4 regions of the Rossellomorea sp. FS2 genome follow, and region 3 is predicted to be linked to each of the others. Evidence: riboswitches for the same ligand, from Rfam matches in the RefSeq annotation. Region 3 holds a riboswitch; each other region holds the start of a gene.
The links. Region 3 has a riboswitch for S-adenosylmethionine ahead of ACNA6I_RS17135 (O-acetylhomoserine aminocarboxypropyltransferase/cysteine synthase family protein). Riboswitches for the same ligand answer to the same signal wherever they lie in the genome.
Positions count from the first base shown of each region.

Region 1: another riboswitch for S-adenosylmethionine. It lies ahead of ACNA6I_RS20795 (sugar ABC transporter substrate-binding protein); the one in region 3 lies ahead of ACNA6I_RS17135 (O-acetylhomoserine aminocarboxypropyltransferase/cysteine synthase family protein).
Region 2: another riboswitch for S-adenosylmethionine. It lies ahead of ACNA6I_RS08270 (2,3-diketo-5-methylthiopentyl-1-phosphate enolase); the one in region 3 lies ahead of ACNA6I_RS17135 (O-acetylhomoserine aminocarboxypropyltransferase/cysteine synthase family protein).
Region 4: another riboswitch for S-adenosylmethionine. It lies ahead of metE (5-methyltetrahydropteroyltriglutamate--homocysteine S-methyltransferase); the one in region 3 lies ahead of ACNA6I_RS17135 (O-acetylhomoserine aminocarboxypropyltransferase/cysteine synthase family protein).

Region 1 covers NZ_JBLRVS010000007.1:286,983-292,189, forward strand. Annotated here, with positions in the region: gene ACNA6I_RS20790 (sugar ABC transporter ATP-binding protein) at 1-780, opposite strand, end outside; gene ACNA6I_RS20795 (sugar ABC transporter substrate-binding protein) at 812-1,885, opposite strand; SAM riboswitch class I at 1,985-2,091, opposite strand; gene ACNA6I_RS20800 (hypothetical protein) at 2,483-2,629, opposite strand; gene ACNA6I_RS20805 (CTP synthase) at 2,886-4,490, opposite strand; gene rpoE (DNA-directed RNA polymerase subunit delta) at 4,861-5,207, opposite strand, start outside.
Region 2 covers NZ_JBLRVS010000001.1:1,581,919-1,587,125, reverse strand. Annotated here, with positions in the region: gene ACNA6I_RS08280 (carbon-nitrogen family hydrolase) at 1-741, opposite strand, end outside; gene ACNA6I_RS08275 (pyridoxal phosphate-dependent aminotransferase) at 862-2,046, shown strand; SAM riboswitch class I at 2,096-2,197, shown strand; gene ACNA6I_RS08270 (2,3-diketo-5-methylthiopentyl-1-phosphate enolase) at 2,260-3,471, shown strand; gene ACNA6I_RS08265 (2-hydroxy-3-keto-5-methylthiopentenyl-1-phosphate phosphatase) at 3,471-4,133, shown strand; gene ACNA6I_RS08260 (methylthioribulose 1-phosphate dehydratase) at 4,130-4,759, shown strand; gene ACNA6I_RS08255 (1,2-dihydroxy-3-keto-5-methylthiopentene dioxygenase) at 4,774-5,207, shown strand, end outside.
Region 3 covers NZ_JBLRVS010000005.1:139,226-144,432, reverse strand. Annotated here, with positions in the region: gene ACNA6I_RS17145 (S41 family peptidase) at 1-168, opposite strand, end outside; gene metX (homoserine O-acetyltransferase MetX) at 278-1,342, opposite strand; gene ACNA6I_RS17135 (O-acetylhomoserine aminocarboxypropyltransferase/cysteine synthase family protein) at 1,356-2,651, opposite strand; SAM riboswitch class I at 2,780-2,893, opposite strand; gene ACNA6I_RS17130 (trans-sulfuration enzyme family protein) at 3,025-4,164, opposite strand; gene ACNA6I_RS17125 (peroxiredoxin family protein) at 4,245-4,817, opposite strand; gene ACNA6I_RS17120 (class I SAM-dependent methyltransferase) at 4,831-5,207, opposite strand, start outside.
Region 4 covers NZ_JBLRVS010000004.1:83,030-88,236, forward strand. Annotated here, with positions in the region: gene ACNA6I_RS11040 (glycoside hydrolase family 10 protein) at 1-987, shown strand, start outside; gene metE (5-methyltetrahydropteroyltriglutamate--homocysteine S-methyltransferase) at 1,057-3,327, opposite strand; cobalamin riboswitch at 3,466-3,651, opposite strand; SAM riboswitch class I at 3,713-3,821, opposite strand; gene ACNA6I_RS11050 (6-phospho-beta-glucosidase) at 3,966-5,207, opposite strand, start outside.

The DNA.
Region 1 (5,207 bases), on a different contig from region 3:
GACACCACTTGCCTCGAATAATACGTCACCGGTCACCGACTGATTCCGGTTGAACTCCTCTTTGTATGTCCCCCCGATCATCGCTTCGACGATGGCCCTCGGCGTGACTTCCTGCGTTTCGTACGTTCCCACCGTGCCTCCGTCCTTCATGACCGTGATGCGGTCGGAGATCTGGAAGACTTCCGGCAGCCGGTGGGAAATGAAGATGATGGCAACGCCAGACGCCTTCAACTCTTCAATGACACGGAACAGTTTTTCTGTTTCCGTAGAGCTGAGGGGGGCAGTGGGCTCATCCAATATCAGGACCTTGGCATCCCTCAGGAGGCACCTCGTCAATAAAATCATCTGTTTATCCGCAAGACTGAGCCTGCCCACCGGTTCCTGCAAAGGGATCGATTCATGCTTGATCCGCTTCAACCCTTCCCCCGCCTTTTTCTCCATCGCTTTCTTCCGGATGAAGAAGGATCCTCCCGGGGAAAAATCGTCCAACAGGATATTTTCCATGGCACTCAACCCGGCTATGAGCGCCGTGTCGACTTCCTGATACACACAGTGGATCCCATGGTCCTTTGCTTCCTTAGGCGTGCGGCATGTCACCTTCTCACCGTTCAGGCGGATCTCCCCTTCATCCTGCTCATACGCGCCGGACAGGATTTTCATCAGGGTACTTTTCCCTGCACCGTTTGCCCCCAAGAGCGCATGCACTTCTCCTGCCCTTACTTCAAAAGAAGCCTCCTTCAGTGCCTGCACCCCGGCAAACGCTTTGTTCATCTTCACCATTTCCACTACAGCAGACACATCGTCCACTCCTTTACGATTCAAATGATGCCTCGAGCTTCTTCAACTCGTTGGAATACCCTTGTTCGCTCGCCCCCCAGCCGTCGATATGCTCACTCAATTGATCGGTGGTGATCGTTTCTTCCGGAAGCTGCTCTTTCTCGACGAAGACCGGTTCAAGCTTCACCGTTTGAGGCGTTTCCTCCCCGTCAAGCTTTTGGTAAAGGAAGCGGACCTGCACGCGGCCGATATCCTTCGGGTCCACTGCTGCGGACGCCACCCATGGGCTTCCTTCTTTCTGGATGATCTGGAGATCTTCGTCGCTCATATCGATTCCGTACACCTTGATCTCGTTTCTCCCTGCCGCTTCGATGGCACGGACGGCCCCTTTGGCGAATTCATCCCACGCGGCCCATACCGCATCGATTTCTCCTTTCGGATACTGCTTCAGGATCGCTTCCATCTGTGCCTGGGTATCCAGGGCCGTGTTGTTGGTCGCCGCTCCGAATGCAGCCACTTCTTTGATATCCGGGTTCTCTTTCAGGAACTCCTGATACGCGACTTGACGCCTTTCCATCGGAGCGAATCCTGCCACCCAGATTTTCACGATATTCCCCTTGCCTCCAAGCTCATCAGAGAGTTTGGAAAGGGTCTGTTCCGCCATCTGCTGATCCCCCTGTTCAAGGACGGTCACACCATCCGATTCCACATCGGCATCAAACACGACGACCGGTATCTTGGCCTCTTTTGCTTTTTCCACTCCTGATTGCAACGCTTCCTTCGTGCCGTGGTCAATGAGGATCCCATCAAACTTCTGGTTGATGGCCGCATCCAGATTCGAAGACATTTTGGCCAAGTCCCCTTCAGAAGTGAATACCTGTACTTCCCCGCCGAATTTCTTCACCTGCTCTTTTACTCCTTCAATATACTGGGCCGAGAACGTCCCCAGGTTGATCTGCATGATCAAGGCAATCTTCTTCCCTGCCAGCGGGTGCTCGGACGTCCCCTGCTTTTCTTCCCCTTTGGATTCTGACGATACGTTCGGCTGACAGGCAGCCAGTGTGATGAGTAGTGTCGCAAATAAGAGTACTGATAAAACCTTTTTCATTCTCTCTTCTCCTTCCGGGATCTTCCCGCCTCATTTTTTCTCTACAAAAATAAAAACCTCTTTTCCTGAGGAAAAGAGGTGTATGTACGGATGAACGCACTCTTATCACTCAGGAATCACATCCTGCAGGTCTTAGCACCTTTCCGTGTATACGGTAGGTTGCCGGGCATCATCGGGCCAGTCCCTCTGCCAACTCTTTATAAGAGAAAACTATGAAATTTTGATTACATATTGGATATCTTAACGAGGTGAGTGAATATTGTCAATATTCTTTTTGGAATTCTATAAGTTTAAAGCCTAATCGTTCTCTCCTTCAAAAAGCAATGAACAGGAACGGGGGGCGTTCCCTTTCGCTGCAGGGACTTGATTTCCACGGGGAGGCAGTCGAGACACTTCCGCTTCCGTCCACTTTGTGGTGACTATTACGTATGAATAAACCACTGAAAGGGTGGTTAGATGGTCCACGGGGTTTTCTAAGTTAGCATTCAGCTATTCTATGGTGAGTGGTGCGGCACGTTGGATGGAGTGAACGATGGGTTATTTCAAGAAAAGGAGGGGCGATTTTTGCCGACTGGATCAAAAATGGGTGTAGCGGGGCTATGATGGGGCTCTTTCATCCCTTAATTTGTAGAAAATCCAATCATTTTTCACCATTCCCATCCCTTTTACCTCTCCACCAACCCATTTATTACCGACTTTTTCATTTTTATTTTCAACTTCTGGAGTTTTTCTACCGACTTTCAACTTTTTATTACCAACTTCCGCTTTTTTATCGAAATCTACTGACAACTTTGACGGGTTATTTTCAACTTGGAAGCTTTATGATCAACTACCAACTTTTATAATCGACTTCCGACCCTTATTACCAACTTCCCCCTGCCCCTACTCCATCCCTTCCCCACCACCCTTCTCTTCCAAAGCAAAAGAAGATGTGATCCTTTTAAACGTGTCAATTCACAAAAAAACCGCCGGCATAAGCCGGCGGCGTTCATGATCGTGATCAGTTTTCTCCGTAAGCAAGCGTCGCTTCGATGAAATCTCTGAAGAGAGGCTGCGGACGTGTCGGGCGGGATGTGAATTCCGGGTGGAACTGGGAAGCGACGAACCATGGGTGGTCGCTAAGCTCGATGACTTCCACAAGACGTCCGTCCGGGCTTGTTCCTGAGAAGACAAATCCTGCTTTCTCCATTTGCTCACGGTAGTGATTGTTGAATTCGAAACGGTGGCGATGGCGCTCATACACCACTTCTCCATCATAGGCTGCATAGGCTTTTGAGCCTTCAGTCAGCTTACAAGGGTAAAGTCCGAGGCGGAGTGTCCCACCAAGGTCTTCAATATCCTTTTGCTCAGGCAGAAGGTCGATGATCGGATGCGGTGTATCAGGATTCAATTCTGCAGAATGTGCGCCTTCCAGTCCAAGGACGTTACGTGCATATTCTACGGAAGCAAGCTGCATGCCAAGGCAGATTCCAAGGAACGGAACTTTGTTCTCACGTGCATACTGGGTTGCCACGATCTTCCCTTCGACACCGCGGTCGCCGAATCCTCCAGGGACAAGGATCCCATCGGCATCAGCCAGTTGTTCTTGAACGTTCTCTTTATTGATGAGCTCTGAGTTCAACCATTTCACTTGGATGTCGCTGTCGAAATGGTACCCGGCATGGCGGAGTGCTTCCACAACGGAAATGTACGCATCTTGAAGCTCTACATATTTACCGACAAGGGCGATCGTCGTTTTGCGCGATAGGTTGCGGACGCGTTCAACGAGCTCTGTCCATTCGGTCATATCAGGCTCATGGCATTCAAGCTTAAGGTGCTGACACGTGAGTTCATCGAGCTTTTGCTCCTGTAGGGATAGTGGGATGGAGTATAGGGTGTCGGCATCTGTTGCTTCGATGACCGCATGCTTGTCGATGTCACAGAACAGGGCGATCTTGTCCTTCATGTCTTGAGTCATCGGCATTTCTGCACGGACAACGATGACATTCGGCTGGATTCCCAGGCTGCGAAGTTCTTTCACGCTGTGTTGCGTCGGTTTTGTTTTCATTTCACCCGCTGCTTTGATGTAAGGAACAAGCGTACAGTGGATGTACATGACGTTGTCGCGACCCACATCACTCTTGATTTGACGGATGGCTTCAAGGAATGGAAGGGATTCGATATCCCCAACCGTTCCGCCGATTTCCGTGATGACGACATCGGAGTTCGTTTCACGGCCGGCACGGTATACGCGCTCTTTGATTTCATTCGTGATGTGAGGGATGACTTGAACCGTCCCCCCAAGATAATCGCCTCGACGCTCTTTTTTCAGGACCGCAGAGTAGATTTTCCCTGTTGTCACAGAGCTGTATTTTGTCAGGTTGATGTCGACGAAGCGCTCATAGTGACCAAGGTCAAGGTCCGTCTCGGCGCCATCATCGGTTACGAATACTTCCCCGTGCTGATACGGGCTCATCGTTCCCGGATCCACGTTGATGTATGGATCGAATTTTTGGATCGTGACGCTGATGCCACGATTTTTCAACAATCTGCCAAGGGACGCTGCTGTGATCCCTTTCCCTAGTGACGACACTACGCCGCCTGTTACGAAAATATACTTAGTCATGTATATGTCCCCCTTCAAGAATATAGTTTGTTCAAAAAAAGTAGAGGGTGTCTCTTATGTACGCACGCCATGGGTTTATCATGTTCAAAGTACGGGAAGTCCATTCTTTGAATTATTCCATGGCATCATCGTTAAAAAGACAGCCTCTTTTTTTCGTTATACATGAGATTATAAGGGGTGAGGCGAAATCCGCCCCGATACGCCCGTCTTCCGGGATCATTCCCGGAAAAAAATAAAAAACGCCCCGCTTACAAATCGTAAGGGGAGCGTTGATATACTCGATCAGTCCTCTTTTGAGGAGCCCAAATAAAATACTACCTTCCTCAAAGGAAGAAGTCAAGCATAGAATTCAGGACATGGGATGGAGAGATTACTTGTTCTCCTCTTCCTCGTCTTCTTCGAGATCTTCTTCATCTTCATCATCTTCATCAAACTCATCGATATCCAGATCTTCTTCTTCTTCCAGATCTTCCACGTCGTCCGCATCTTCTTCATCCAGATCGTCATCGTCTGTAAGATCGTCTTCTTCTGTATCATCAAGGTCGTCGAAATCAAGGTCTTCATCTTCAAGATCATCGAATTCGTCCAGATCAAGATCGTCTTCATCGGTTTTCTTCGCTTTTTTCTTTTTGGCAGATGATTTCATCGTAGGAACGGTTTCTTCCTCGATTTGATCGACTGGATACCACTCCCTGAGTCCCCAACGATTATCACCAA
Region 2 (5,207 bases), on a different contig from region 3:
TTGCTTCCTTACTTCATCGACCGTATCAAGGTTGACGACGGCTGTCACGAGTTCTTCTTGGAGTGACCCTTCTGCGAGGATTTCTCCCCACGGGTCGATAATCAATGAGGATCCCCCGAACGTATTGTCCGGATCAGAGCCTACGCGGTTGCATGCGGCAACATAGCATTGATTCTCAATGGCACGCGCACGGAGAAGGATCTTCCAATGGTCGATCCTCTGTACCGGCCATTCTGCACTCACGAACAAGATCTTTGCCCCTGAGAGAACATGCTTACGCACCCATTCCGGGAAGCGGATATCATAACAGATGAGGCCTGCCATCTGCTCACCGGATAGGGTGAATAGGCCGTTATCTTTTCCTGGCAGGAGGTAGTGATGTTCATCCATCAATTTGAACAGATGGAGCTTTGAATAGCCTTTGATGAAGGTCCCTTCGGAATCGATCACGATCAATCGATTATCGATTCCCGAATCCGTTTTATTTGCAACTGATCCTCCGATGACGTTTATCCGATACTGTTTTGCAAGACGTGAGAGGAAGGCGATCGTCTTCTCACTGTTCTCATCAGCTATTTCCTCTATCCTCTTAAGGTCATAGCCCGTTGTCCAAAGTTCGGGGAAGACAAGGATGTCGCATTGTTCCCTATCTGCTTTCACGAACCATTTCTCTGCTTCTGTGTAGTTGGTTTCAGGGTCTCCATACCGGATGTCCATTTGTGCGAGTCCGATCTTAGTCATATGATCAGCACCTTTCGGAGGTAATTGTAAGATTTTACTTTACATTCGTTATTTTCCGTTATATCATTTGTAGCTAGAATTTGAAAGTGAAGAATATTTGAACATTCAGAAGGTGAAGAGATGAAAACATTCCCATTTGCGGATCGCCTCGATTCGCTCCCAAAGCAATTTTTCGCTGAATTGACCTCCAACGTGCAACGGGTTATGAACGAAGGCCATGATGTCATAAACCTAGGGCAGGGTAACCCTGACAGGCCCACGCCTGAACATATCGTGGAGAGTTTGAAGGCTGCGGCCGAAAACCCATTGAATCATCGCTATTCTCCTTTCAGGGGGATGTCCTCTTTCAAAGAGGCGGTAGCGCTTTTCTATAAAAGGGAATACGGGGTGGAACTGGATCCTGACAAAGAAGTAGCCATTCTCTTCGGGGGGAAGGCGGGTCTCGTGGAGATCCCGCAGTGCCTGGTGAATCCGGGTGAATCCGTGCTGGTTCCGGACCCGGGGTATCCTGATTATCTATCCGGGGTGGCACTTGCAGAAGCGGAGATGAAGCTGATGCCGCTGCTTGAGGAAAATGATTTTCTCCCCGATTACAGCCGGTTGAGTGAAGCAGAACTCGACGGATCCAAGCTTATGTTCCTGAATTATCCGAATAACCCCACGGGAGCAGTAGCCACGCCAGCCTTTTTTGAGGAAACGGTAAAATTGGCAAGTAGCCATGATATCTGTGTGGTACACGATTTTGCCTATGGGGCAATCGGCTTTGAAGGCAAGCGTCCCAATAGCTTCCTTGAAACAGATGGAGCTAAGGATGTCGGCATTGAAATCTATACTCTTTCCAAAACGTACAATATGGCGGGATGGCGTGTAGGATTTGCCGTCGGGAACGAGAGTGTGATTGAAGCCATCAATCTCATGCAGGATCATATGTATGTAAGCCTCTTTGGTGCCATTCAGGAAGCAGCGGTGACCGCGCTCCTCGGACCGCAGGAATGCGTCCAGGAGCAGCTTGAAACCTATGAAAGCAGAAGGAATGCCCTCATCGGTGGATTGAGATCCATCGGTTGGGATGTGGATGCACCGGAAGGCTCATTTTTCGCCTGGCTCAAAGTGCCGGCAGGCTTCACGTCGATGGAATTCTCGAACCTACTCCTTGAAAAGGCCCATGTAGCCGTGGCGCCTGGCATCGGCTTCGGGGATCACGGGGAAGGGTATGTCCGGGTAGGTCTCCTTACCAGTGAGGAAAGGCTTCAGGAAGCTGTGAAAAGGATTGAAAATTTACATTTGTTCGACAAAAGGGATTGACAGGAATCCCGATCGATGCAATAATCCTACTGGAAACCAAATGAATAGATTCTTATCAAGAGCAGGCGGAGGGACTGGCCCGATGAAGCCCGGCAACCGACTCATTACGAGCACGGTGCTAATTCTTGCAGCAGAAGCTGGGAGATAAGATAGAGTGATGGAATAAAAGCCTCTTCTTATCAGAAGGGGCTTTTTTTGATTGATGAAGGAGGTATGAAGAACATGAGCGAAGTGATTGCAACGTATAGATTGCCTGGGCCGAAAGGGTCTTTCGAAAAAAAGGCGGAAGGCATAGCCCTTGGACTGACGGTGGGATCGTGGACCGATCTTCCTCAGCTTGAACAAGAACAGCTTTTGAAATACAAGGGAAAGGTCGTTTCCATCAACGAAGAAGCGGGTGAGGGGCTGGGAGAGATCTCGATAGCCTATCCAGGAAGGAATTATTCCAACGACATCCCTGCGATCTTGACCACGGTCTTCGGGAAACTGTCTCTGGATGGTCAAGTAAAGCTTATCAATCTCGAATTCAGTGACGATCTGAACCGTCACTACCCCGGACCACGGTACGGGATCGATGGGATCAGGGAGCTGACCGGCGTGAAGGATCGCCCGCTTCTCATGAGCATCTTCAAGGGAGTGATCGGGAGGGATCTTGCTTATCTGGAAGATCAGCTTCGTGCCCAAGCACTCGGAGGCGTGGACTTGGTGAAGGATGATGAAATCCTTTTTGATAACCCCCTGACACCGTTTGAAGAGCGTGTGAAAAACGGAAGGCGGATCCTCGATGAGGTACGGGACGAAACAGGTAAACGGACGCTCTATGCGGTAAATCTGACCGGACGGACGTCGGAGCTACGGGATAAGGCAAGAAAAGCACGGGAACTAGGAGCGGATGCCCTGCTATTCAACGTATTTTCCTATTCTCTCGATGTCCTCCAGGAACTCAGGGAAGATGATAACATCGGACTCCCCCTCATGGCACACCCTGCCTTTTCAGGTGCCGTTGCCCAGGCTCCCCATCACGGAGTCGCCTATTCCTTGTGGCTGGGGAAATTTTTGCGGATGACGGGGGCGGATTTTTCTCTGTTTCCTTCACCGTATGGAAGTGTGGCACTGGAGAAAGATCAAGTACTGGCCATCAGTAGAGAGCTTACGGATGAGCCTTCCCCGTTCAAAAAGACATTCTCTGTCCCATCGGCAGGCATCCATCCAGGACTAGTACCACACCTTGTGGAAGATTTTGGTGAAGAGTGTGTGATCAATGCCGGCGGCGGGGTCCACGGTCATCCCGGAGGCGCTGAAAGCGGAGGGCTCGCCTTCCGACAGGCAATTGACGCGGTGAAAGCGGGAATTCCCCTTGAAGAAGCCCATGGTGACGAACTGAGAGTCGCTCTAAGCTTGTGGAGCAAGGGAGGGAAGGGCTGATGACGGAGCGGATCATCCTGTGTGATTTTGATGGAACGATCACGAAAACCGATAATATCATCTCCCTCATGAAGCAATTTGCACCTCCGGAATGGGAGGGGCTCAAAGATGCCATACTTGACCGGACGATGTCGATCGAGAGAGGGGTGGGGGAGATGTTCTCCCTCCTGCCTTCCCGACAAAAAGATGAGCTCGTGGACTACCTCTTGCATACGGCGACCATCAGAGAGGGATTCGGGGACTTTGTTCAATTTACGAAAGAGGAAGGAATCCCGTTATATATCGTGAGTGGAGGGATCGATTTCTTTGTCCGCCCCCTCCTGGACGGATATGGACCGTTTTCAGGAATCTACTGTAACGAAGCGGATTTCAGTGGTCCCTCCATTTCGATCAATTGGCCTTATCCTTGTGATGGGCAATGCGGAAACGGAGGATGTGGATGTTGCAAACCGTCCGTTCTCCGCTCCCTTTCCATACCGGAGGGGGCAGAAGTGATCGCCATAGGAGACTCTGTGACAGACCTTGAAATGGCGAAAGTGACAGACAAGGTGCTTGCAAGGGACTATCTTGCCGACACGTGCCGTGAATTGGGAATTCCCCATACTCCATTCGACACATTCCATGAGTGCATTAAAGTACTGAAGGAAGGGGTGAAGGCATGAGCTATCAAAGAGAATGGGAAGAGCTGTCCGCTATCAAGGGGGAACTGGGGGAGCGTGACTGGTTCATGGGCACTTCAGGGAACCTGGCCATCAAGGTTGGATCGGTCCCCGGTGCTTTCCTCGTGACCGCCAGCGGAAAAGATAAGAGGAAAAGGACGGCGGAGGATTTCCTACTCGTTGACCTGGATGGGAATCCACTGGAGGAAACGGTTCTCAAGCCCTCGGCAGAAACCCTCCTCCACACGCATATTTTCAAAAGGTCACAGGCAGTCTGTTCCCTTCATGTGCATACCGTAGCCAATAATGTGATCAGTGAGCTCTACGGGGATCAGGGGGAGATCACCTTCATAAATCAGGAATTGATCAAAGCGTTTGGGAAATGGGGGCAAGAGGATGAACTTATCCTTCCTATCATCCCGAATCATGCTGATATTCCAACCCTTGCGAGCGCCTTCTCCCATCATGTGACAGAAGATGCCGGTGCCGTCCTGATCCGGAATCACGGAATCACGGTTTGGGGACGGAGCGGTTTCGAAGCGAAAAAGCTTCTCGAAGCATGTGAGTTCCTATTTCAATATCAGCTGTCTCTCTTATCATTAAAATCCATTGTTCCACTTCAACTATAAAAGGAGGAAAAATCATGACGACGATCAAGGTACAAGGAAGCGGTAAAGTCATCGACAATCAAGAAGAGGTGATTCAGTATCTGAATGACCAGGGTGTCATTTATGAACACTGGGACATCGGGAAACTGAGTGGCGATCTCCAAGAAAAATTCGACCTTTCTGATGAAGAAAAAGATAGGATCCTCACGACGTTCAAGGGTGAAATTGAAGATATTTCAGCCAGACGCGGATATGAAGCGTGGGATATCATTTCCTTATCAGACAGCACCCCGAACCTTGATGAGCTTTTGAAGAATTTCCAACAGGAACATCACCATACCGATGATGAGGTCCGATTCATCGTCAGTGGGCATGGAGTGTTCATCATCCAGGGAAGTGATAGTGATTTCTTTGAAGTCCACCTGAATCCAGGCGATCTGATTTCCGTTCCGGAAAACATCCGCCATTA
Region 3 (5,207 bases):
GATGAGGTCATAGGCGACCTCCACCTTATGGAGCTTATCATTCGCGCTCTGATCCAGTTCCGCAGTTTCATCGGGACTGCCCGTCCATTCCAGTCCCCCATACATGGCTCCCGCCCCCACAAGCATGCTGAGTGTGATGGTCATGAGCTTCTGGCCCTTCCTGTTCATACGTCTCCCCCCGCCTCTTCATAGAAAAAGACACCGCACAAGAACGCGCTGGTCAGCGGTGCGATGTCTTTGCTTATTCCACTATATGATGACGGGGGACAAGTTATGATCATTTCACCCTTGAAACAAGGGGCTTGTTTTCTTCAAGATGGGAAGACAGGAGACCTCCCCATTTCTCGAACTCAACCAAGAATCCATCATGGCCGAACTTCGTCGGGATGAAATAATGCCTTCCCTTCGGCACGGAGCGAGCGAATGCTTCCAGGGAGGCAGATGGATACACGAGATCTCCTTCGTAGCTGATGGCAATTAGTTCCGGATAAAAGGAGTCAGCGGGATCGTGATCGCGCCCCCTCTGGAGGTCATGTGAGTTCATCGCCTTCAAGAGGGTCAGATAGCTGTTGGGGTCAAAACGCCTTCCGAGCTTCACACCCTGATAGTCCAGGTAGCTCTCCACGTTATAGACGCCTTCCTTCTCCTGCCGTTGGAATCGATGATCGAATAATTCAGATGTGCGGTAGGTGACCATCCCCACCATGCGCGCCACTTCAAGCCCCTTCAGCCTGGTGCCGGGAGGATAGTCTCCTCCGTTGAAATCAGGATCCTGCTCGATGGCTGTGATCCCGATATGATTGAAGGCGAGGCCATAATCGTTCAGTGCAGGCGTGACGGCGAGGGCGAAGATCTTTTTCATGAAGCGTGGATGCAGGATGCCCCATTCCAGGGCCTGCATTCCCCCGAGGGATCCTCCAACAACGGCTTCCACGTTGGTGATAGCAAGCTCCCGGAGGGCCAGGTACTGGGCATTCACCATATCCCGGATCGTGATGGTCGGGAAACGGGAGCCGTACCGCCTGCCGGTGCCTGGATTTTCGGATGCGGGACCCGTTGCCCCCTCGCAGCCCCCGAGGACGTTGAAGGCGATGACGTTGTAGCGGTTGGTATCGATGTAGGAGCCGGCACCGATCAAGCCGTCCCACCATCCCCTGTCTTCACTCGTCCCTTTCACGATATGGGTGCCGGTGAGGGCATGGCAGACAAGGATGACGGGACCTGATTGATTTCCCGTGCGTTCGTAGGGCAACTTTACATGTCGGAGGGTTTCTCCATTTTCAAGGACAAGGGACGGAAGGGTGACGGTGTTCAATTCATATGGTGTCGTATCGCTACTCATTCCTCCGCCTCCTTCACACGTTTGACGTTTCTCGCGCCTTCTCGATGGCTTCATCCAGGGAAGAGATCAGATCCTTTGCCGATTCCAGGCCGACAGACAGCCTGACAAGGTCTTCCGTTACGCCCGTTGCCCTGATCTCCTCATCGTTCAGCTGCTGATGGGTCGTGGAGGCGGGGTGGATGATCAGGGACTTCGCATCCCCTACGTTGGCCACATGGGACCATAATGAAATATTGTCTACCACCTTGCGTCCCGAATCGCGGCCACCTTTGATGCCGAAGACGACGATGGAGCCCGCACCGTTCTTCAAGTATTTCTTGGCAAGGCTGTGGGACGGGTGTGAAGGGAGGCCAGGATAGGAAACCCACGCAACCCCTTCATGGGATTCAAGATGCTCGGCGATTTTCCGTGCATTCTCTGTATGACGTTCGATGCGGAGGTGAAGCGTCTCCAGTCCCTGCAGGAGGAGGAAGGCATTCTGCGGACTCAGGCAGGCACCAAGGTCACGCAGCAGCTGGACCCTGAGCTTGGTGATGAACGCGGCTGCCCCCACATCCTGCGCATAGCGGAGGCCATTGTAGCTGCGGTCCTCTTCGATGAATCCAGGGAACTTCTTGTTGTTCCAATCGAACTTCCCTCCGTCGATGACGACACCTCCGATCGCGGTCCCGTGACCGCCGATCCACTTGGTGGCCGAATGGATGACGATATCTGCCCCCCATTCAATGGGCCTCGTCACATACGGTGTGGCAAATGTGTTATCGATGATAAGCGGGATCTGATGGTCATGGGCCACTTTGGCGACCGCTTCGATATCCAGGACATGAAGGCTCGGATTGCCGATCGTTTCGGCGAATACGGCCTTTGTCTTCTCATTGATGGCACTCCGGAAGTTTTCCGGATCCGTCGGGTCGACGAAGCGCACGGTGATGCCGTATTTCGGCAGGGTGGTGGAGAAGAGATTATAGGTGCCTCCGTACAGATTCGTCGCAGCTACGATCTCGTCCCCGGCTCCTGCGATATTCAAGATCGAGAGGGAGATGGCCGCCATGCCCGATGATACCCCGAGGGCTCCGATGCCGCCTTCAAGAAGGGCCAGGCGTTTTTCAAGAACGTCTACTGTCGGATTCATGATCCGCGTATAGATGTTCCCCGGCTCTTCCAGTCCGAAAAGCTTCGCTGCGTGCTCGCTGCTGTCAAACACATACGACGTAGTCTGATAGATCGGCACCGCGCGCGATCCCGTCGCAGGATCCGCTTCCTGTCCTCCGTGAAGCAAAAGTGTGTCAAAATCGAATGAATTCGTCATGGTACATTCCTCCTGAGTGTTTGTTTTAATGGTCGGGTTTGATCTGTGATGGATGATGGTCGGGGCTGAAAAGGGGCAAAAATAAAAACCCCCTTCCTAAGAAGAGGGTCTAATTGAATAGGGTCCTCCTCTTATCTTTCAGGCAATGCGCCTGCAGGAATTAGCACCTTTTCATGGCAAGTATGCACATGAAGGTTGCCGGGTTTCATCGGGCCTAGTCCCTCCACCTCTCTGGATAAGAGCATTAAGTTGTAAGTGTTCGTTAGCATGAATTATAAAGGGTTGCCATGCCGGGAGTCAAGGGTATTTTTAGAATTTTTTGTCTTATTACCCATTGACGCCTGTCACGGCTGGTTTCATGGCTTGTTCTTTTTTAGATTTCATGGCATTTGCTGATGGCTGAAAGCATTTGGGATTTGATGTCTTCGGGGTCTTCGATCCCAAGTGAGATGCGGACCACATGCGTATTGATCCCGAGCTTCTTCTGTGCTTCCTCCGGCAGGGACCTGTGAGATGTACCCAACGGATAAGAAACAGTCGTTTCAACCCCGGCAAGGGACGGAATGATCTTGATCCACCCAAGGGACTTAAAGAAGGTACTCATATCGGCAGATGGTTCAAGCTCGATGGTGACGATGGCTCCGTGACCTTTTTCAGATAGATTATTAGGATAGTAGACGTGTTTGACCCATTCGTGCCTCCTGAGTTCGACGGCAAGAAGTTCGGCATTCAGGGCCTGCCTTTCCATACGGAGGGCAAGGGTCTTCGCTCCCCGGCATGTGAGCCATGCTTCAAACGGGCTGAGGTTGGCACCAAGGTTGACGATCTTTGCCCTCACCTTATCCACCAGATCCTGCCTTCCGGTCACAACACCTGCTGTGACGTCGCTATGTCCGCCTATGTACTTCGTTGCGCTGTGGGCAACGATATCAATGCCTTCAGTGAAAGGCTTACGGAGGAACGGGGTCGCAAACGTATTGTCGATCATCGTCGTAAGCCCGTATTCTTTGGCCATTTCCACCATGGCCGGGATATCCTCGACCCGCATGAACGGATTCGTGACCGTTTCACTGTAGAGCAGCTTTGTCGAGTCCGTAATCGCCGACTTAACCGCCTCGCGATCGGTGAAGTCCACGAATGAAGTAGAGATGCCGAAGCCGGCAAGCTCTTCCTTCAGCATATGGAAGGTACCGCCGTATAGATCTTCAGCAGCGATGATATGGTCCCCCGCCTGGACGACAGACAGGATCCCAACGAGGATCGCAGATAACCCGGATGAAGCAGCGACTCCCGCCGGTGCCCCTTCAAGGGCTGCTACAAGACCACCCAATTCATCAGGATTGGGATTCCCTGTCCTTGTATATAGATAAGGTGATTTCCCTTCATAGAACCCTTCCAGTTCCTCCAGTGAGGAAAAGGAAAAGGCGGATGTTTGATAGATCGGTGTTGTTTTACTTTTGATTTCTTCTGTTCCTTTCAGCTGGCTATGTACGACCTTGGTGGTGAAATTCATCTTGTGGCCATCCTCTCTCTACGAAAATAGGTATGTAGAAGAGTGTACCATATTCAGAAGATTCCGAGAAGAAAAGAGGTTCAATTCATGCCTTCTACCATCTCTTTCATCATTTCCTGATTCATCGGGCCAAGGATCTTGTGCTGGATGATCCCTTTGGAGTCGATCATGAATGTGGTCGGAATCGTAATGATGCTGTAGGCATCCCAGACGGCTCCGTCTTCATCAAGAAGCACCGGGAAGGTGATCTTGTATCCGTCCACGAACTTTTGCGCCGCACCGTCCACATGCTCCTGAGACGTGAGATTCACGGCCAAGATCTCTGCGTCGGGTTCTTCCTGATAATATTCCTCCATATGGGGCATCTCAGCCTTGCAGGGAGGACACCACGTCGCCCAGAAGTTCAAGATGACCTTCTGTCCCTTGTAATCCGAGAGGCGCACTTCTTTTCCCTCCAGTGTGGTCAAGGTGAAATCCGGGGGCTGATCGCCTTTTGAAAGCCCCTTCTCCACATCGGACAGATCCATGGATTCACTCGCAAGCTGGGCTGCTGCTTCCTTTTCCTTCTGATCCTGCTGATGCCGGACAAAATTCACCAGGAAGATGGCGATCAGGACACCGACGAGTGCCAATGATAGTATTCGTTTGTTCATATGATCCCTTCCTTTATAGGCCGGGCCTCCGCACAGCCTTTCTGGCAATCAAATAGTAAATGGTCTCTCTCAAATAGCCTTTTTCCACTTCATAACCCGCCGACTGAAGCTTCCTCATCAGATCATCGGAAGGAAGGCGGTCCTCCTGTGGGAGCGCTTCCGTTTCAATGATCAGCCACAGACCGTCATCCCGGAGCATATCCCTGAGATCCTGGATCACTTTGACGAGGTTCGGCAACTCATGCAGCACGAATCTCGTAATGACCTTATGAAGCGTGTTCTGTGAAAAATGGATGTATTCAAGTGACATATGTTCATATAAGATGTTTTCTACCCGCATTTCATCTGCGCGCCTCTTCAGTTCTTCAAGGGCTCCCCGATCGAGATCGA
Region 4 (5,207 bases), on a different contig from region 3:
GAAGAGCTGGTAGCCAATTATGATATTGAAGCCGTTCATATGGATGATTATTTCTATCCGTATAAAATTGCCGGACAAGACTTCCCTGACCAAGCTACATATGAAAAATACGGCAAGGACTTTGATTCAATCGAAGACTGGCGGAGAAATAATGTCGATCTCCTCGTCGAAGATATCAATACTTCTATTAAAGATATGAAGGAATGGGTCCAGTTCGGTATCTCTCCGTTCGGCGTCTGGAGGAATATCGCCAAGGATCCGACTGGAAGTGAAACGACGGCAGGTCAGACGAACTACGATGATTTATATGCCGACACCCGTCAGTGGATCAAAGACGGCAGCATTGACTATATCACACCACAGATTTACTGGTCCCGGGACTTTGCCGCTGCAAACTATTCCGTGCTTCTCGACTGGTGGAGCAATGAAGTGACTGAGTACGCCTATGAACACCCCGTTCACCTCTATATCGGGATGGCAGACTACAAGGTCGGTGACAACTTCGACCAGCAATGGTATGACCCGCATGAACTACCGGAACAGATCCTGGATAACCGTGAAAACGGCACGGCAAAAGGACAAATGCATTTCTCCCTTCAGCAGCTTCATAACAACCGCCTTGGATATGCCGATATCCTGAAGGACGAAATCTATATAGATACAGCATTGACGCCGCCTACTCCTTGGAATAACAGGGAACTGCCGAAAAAACCGACCAAAGTAAAAGGGAAATCCAAACATGGCAGTGTCAAACTTGAGATTGAAGATAAGAAACACACTGCAAGAAAGTTTGTCATCTACCGGTTTGACGGTCCTCGTGAAGGCGATTATAATGACCCTGCCAATATCATTGATGTCGTCTACGCAGATGAAGATTCCTATACAGACGTTCCTCCTGATAAGGGAATCTACACCTATGGAGTTACATCTATATCCGATACCGGTCTTGAAAGTCGAGACGCCAAAACCGTGCGTGTGAAATATTGATTCATATGCACAGCAAAGTGCGGACAGCACCGTCCCTAGACGGGTGCTGTCCGCACTTTTTGTGTCCGTTCACTGTTGAGCTGCCAGAACAGTTTCCCTCATCTTCTTCGCTGCTTCCACCATTACGACAAGGGCTTCGATGGTTTCGTCGGTTCCGCGTGTTTTCAGACCACAGTCCGGATTGATCCAGAACAGTTGCGGATCGAGTACACGAATGGCCCGTTCGATGTTCTGAGTCATCTCCTCGAGCGTTGGAACCCTAGGGCTGTGTATATCGTAAACGCCGAGACCGATCCCTTGGGCATAGGTGTTTTCCTCAAAGGAATGAATGAGATTACCATGGCTTCTTGACGTTTCGATGGATATGACGTCCGCATCAAGCGATTTGATGCTCTCGATGATTTCCCCAAACTCCGAATAGCACATATGGGTGTGGATTTGCGTACTGTCTTTCACAGATGACGTTGCAAGTTTGAAAGCATGGACGGCGGCCTCGAGGTAGCCTGCCCTCTTTTCTTTCTGCAGCGGCATCCCCTCCCTGAGGGCCGGTTCATCGACTTGGATCATGCGGATTCCGTTTGCCTCGAGGGCCTCGACTTCCTTTCTCAAAGCCAGGGCAATTTGATTGGCGACATCATAACGCGGAATGTCGGTCCGGACAAATGACCAATTTACAATCGTGATTGGACCAGTCAACATTCCCTTCACAGGTTTTTCAGTCAACGATTGCGCAAAGACCGTTTCATCCACTGTCATCGGTTCTTGGAATCTTACTTCCCCATGAATGATCGGAGGCTTCACACAGCGTGAACCATAGGACTGAACCCAGCCTTGTTTGGTAAAAGCAAATCCACCAAGCTTCTCCCCGAAGTACTCCACCATATCCGTCCGTTCGAATTCACCGTGAACGAGTACGTCCAGGCCGATTCTTTCCTGGATGTCGATCCACTTTCCGATCTCATCCTGGATGAACGTCCGGTAGTCCTGATCGCTCACTTCCCCCCTCCTCCATTTCAGGCGTTCTTTCCGCACCTCTTTGGTCTGCGGAAAGCTTCCAATCGTAGTGGTTGGAAAGAGGGGAAGACCGAGCTCTGCCTCCTGAACGACCCGCCTCTCAGAGAATGGGGCACGATGAAGGAATTCATTTCCGTCCAGTTGCTCACTCTCTCTGAGAGTCCGGGATTGTTTGATATTTTCGAGACCGTCAGAGCTTTCTTCCTCATTGGAGATAGAGGGACGCCCTTCCTTGATTGCCTCTGTAACCGTGACAATTTCCTGCAGCTTTTCATCTGCAAAAGAAAGTGTGCGCGTAAGGCGGTCCCCGAGTCCTTCCTCTCCTTTGACTGTGACGGGCACATGGAGCAGGCTCGATGATGGCTGGATGATCAGACGGTCTCTTGAAACAGCGCTCTCCAACTCCTCAAGCGAGTCGAGGGTCCGATTCAGATTTGCTTTCCATATATTCCTCCCATCAATGATCCCCGCGGCAAGGACCTTGTCTTCAGGGAACCCATGGGTGTTCAGGGCCTGACGATTCCCTCCACCATCGTGTACGAAATCCAATCCGATCCCATGCACCGGAAGCCTGATCACCCTCTCATAGCGACTGACGCGATCAAAGTAGGTTTGAAGGATGACCTTGATTCGAGGCGCTGCCTTGATCAGCGTGTCATAGACCTGCTCAAGGACCGTCCACTCCTCAGCGGTCAGATCGGTACATAACACGGGTTCGTCAATCTGAACCCATCCGGCGCCAGCCTCTTCAAGCTCCTTGAGAATGGACGCATACAACGGGACGAACCCATCGACAGTGCTTGCGAACGCCTCGGGATCATACCCTTTGGACAGCTTTACGAACGTTACCGGGCCGAGGAGCACGGGCTTCCCTATGATGCCAAGCTGTTCCTTCGCTTCCTTGAAGTAGCGAAGCGGGGGATTATCGGCCAAAGAAGGCGTTGCCCCGTCCAGTTCGGGAACGATGTAATGGTAATTGGTGTTGAACCACTTCGTCATCGTGGATGCCACTGCGTCGCCCGTCCCCCTTGCCATACCGTAATACGTCTTCAACGGGACTTTCCCTCCCCCATGACCGAACCGCTTCGGGACCACCCCGAACATGGCGGCTGTATCCAATACATGATCATACAGGCTGAAGTCCCCGACAGGAATCAGGTCAATCCCTGCATCCGACTGCTTTTTAAGATGACGAAGGCGGATCTCATCTGTCTTCGCCACAAATTCTTCTTCCTTTAGCTTTCCTTCCCAAAATTGTTCCAGCGCTTTCTTCCACTCTCGTTTTTCACCGATTCTCGGGTAACCGAGATTTGAACTTTTCACCATATTGCTCACTCCTTCTCATTTTCTCTCCAATAAAAAAATCTCCCTTTCAGAGAAAGAGAGATTTTGCGCGCAATGAATAAACGTTGACAATCCTATGATTCCAACACGCGTTCCTCACTCCCCTCTATGACCCGTAGAGCTCAAGTGCACACAACAGGCAGGTCTCCTGACTCAGGTTCATCACGCCTTATCCCTTCCCATTCCCTCCAGAAACAGTGGATGTGATAAGTTGCTTCCCCATACAGTGGCGGGACCGTACCGGACTTTCACCGGTTTCCCTTTTCAGCCATGCTTCCACACGGCACCTGTCGCATCTTCCTATTCAGTTCTCAACTCAACGAAAAAAGCCTCTCCACGATAGAGAGGCCCTTTAAAGGGATGTCCTCTCTTATTTTCCAAAGCATGATGCTTTGCAGGAATTAGCACCTTTTCAACAAGTGTTGAATGGTTGCCGGGTTTCACAGGGCCAGTCCCTCCACCGCTCTTCATAAGAGTATCGATCATTTATTTGTCCGTTGAATAGGGTAATACTAGCATGCCAGCTTTTACTTTGTCAAAATATTTCTAACATTCGTTCGAAGGTCCTACTGTCGTTGACGGTACCCTTGGTACCAAAAAAAAAGTGCCACATGTGCCATTCAGAGGATGTTCGACTGTGCATGGAACGCAGGAAGAAATTCGCGGTGGACTTCCAGAAGTTCATCCAACAATGGTTTTGCTCTCGAATCACTGGTGACCAGCGGATTGATCGTCATGGCGAGGAGGGCTTTTTCGTAGGAGCCTGACACGGCTGCTTCTGCCGCGATCCGCTCAAAGGATTTGATCTGTTGAACAAGTCCGCTGACGGCTACAGGCAGTTCACCTATATGGATCGGTTTAGGCCCTTCTTTGGTCACGACACAGTTCACTTCCACGGCGGACTCATCAGGGATGCCCGTGATACTGCCGTCATTTCTGACGTTCAGGGTCTGTACGTCCCCTTTATCATTGAAGATCGAAGAAATCACATTGCAGGCGGCATCGCTGTAGTAGGCTCCTCCACGCTCCTGAAGCTGCGGGGGCTTCACATCAAGGTCTTCGTTCTTATACAGCTCGAACAATTCATCTTCCAATCGCTGGACGACCTCGGCACGGGTTGTCCCCGTTTTAAATTCCTCCAGCTGTTTCTCGAGGATCTCACTGGTTTTGTAAAAATACCGGTGATACGGACAAGGTATGACTCCGAGAGCTTTCAGGAAATCAGGATCCCATGGCAGTGGGGCGATATTTTTCATGCTGAGCTGCTTATCCTCATCACCCATCAGTTCCAGTACCTTCCCAAGGACGGACCCCCCATCGACCGTCACATCCAGTCCGTACACCATATGATTCAAGCCGGCAAACCGGATATCGACTGAAGCGACTTCTACGCCAAGAAGCCTGGCAATGGTCATCTTCGTATTGATCGGCAGGTTGCATACGCCCACGACTTTCGAATGCTTGCTGTATCGGAGCAACGCCTCCGTCACCATTCCAGCCGGGTTGGTGAAATTGATCAGCCATGCATCAGGGCAAAGACGCTGCATATCCTCCGCAATCTCAAGAAGAACCGGAATGGTCCGGAGGCCTTTGAATAGTCCACCTGCCCCGTTCGTTTCCTGTCCGATCATCCCGTACTTGATCGGCAGCCTTTCATCCTGAATCCTTGCCTTCAGCTGACCGACCCGCATCTGGGTTGTAACAAAATCAGCATTCTCCAGTGCTTCCTCCCGGTCCAAAGCCAGGTGAATGGTCATGGGAACACCGGCCTTAGACACCATCCTCCGCGCAAGGCTCCCGACAATCTCGAGCTTTTCTTTTCCAGCAGGGATATCCACAAGCCACAGCTCCCGGACAGGCAG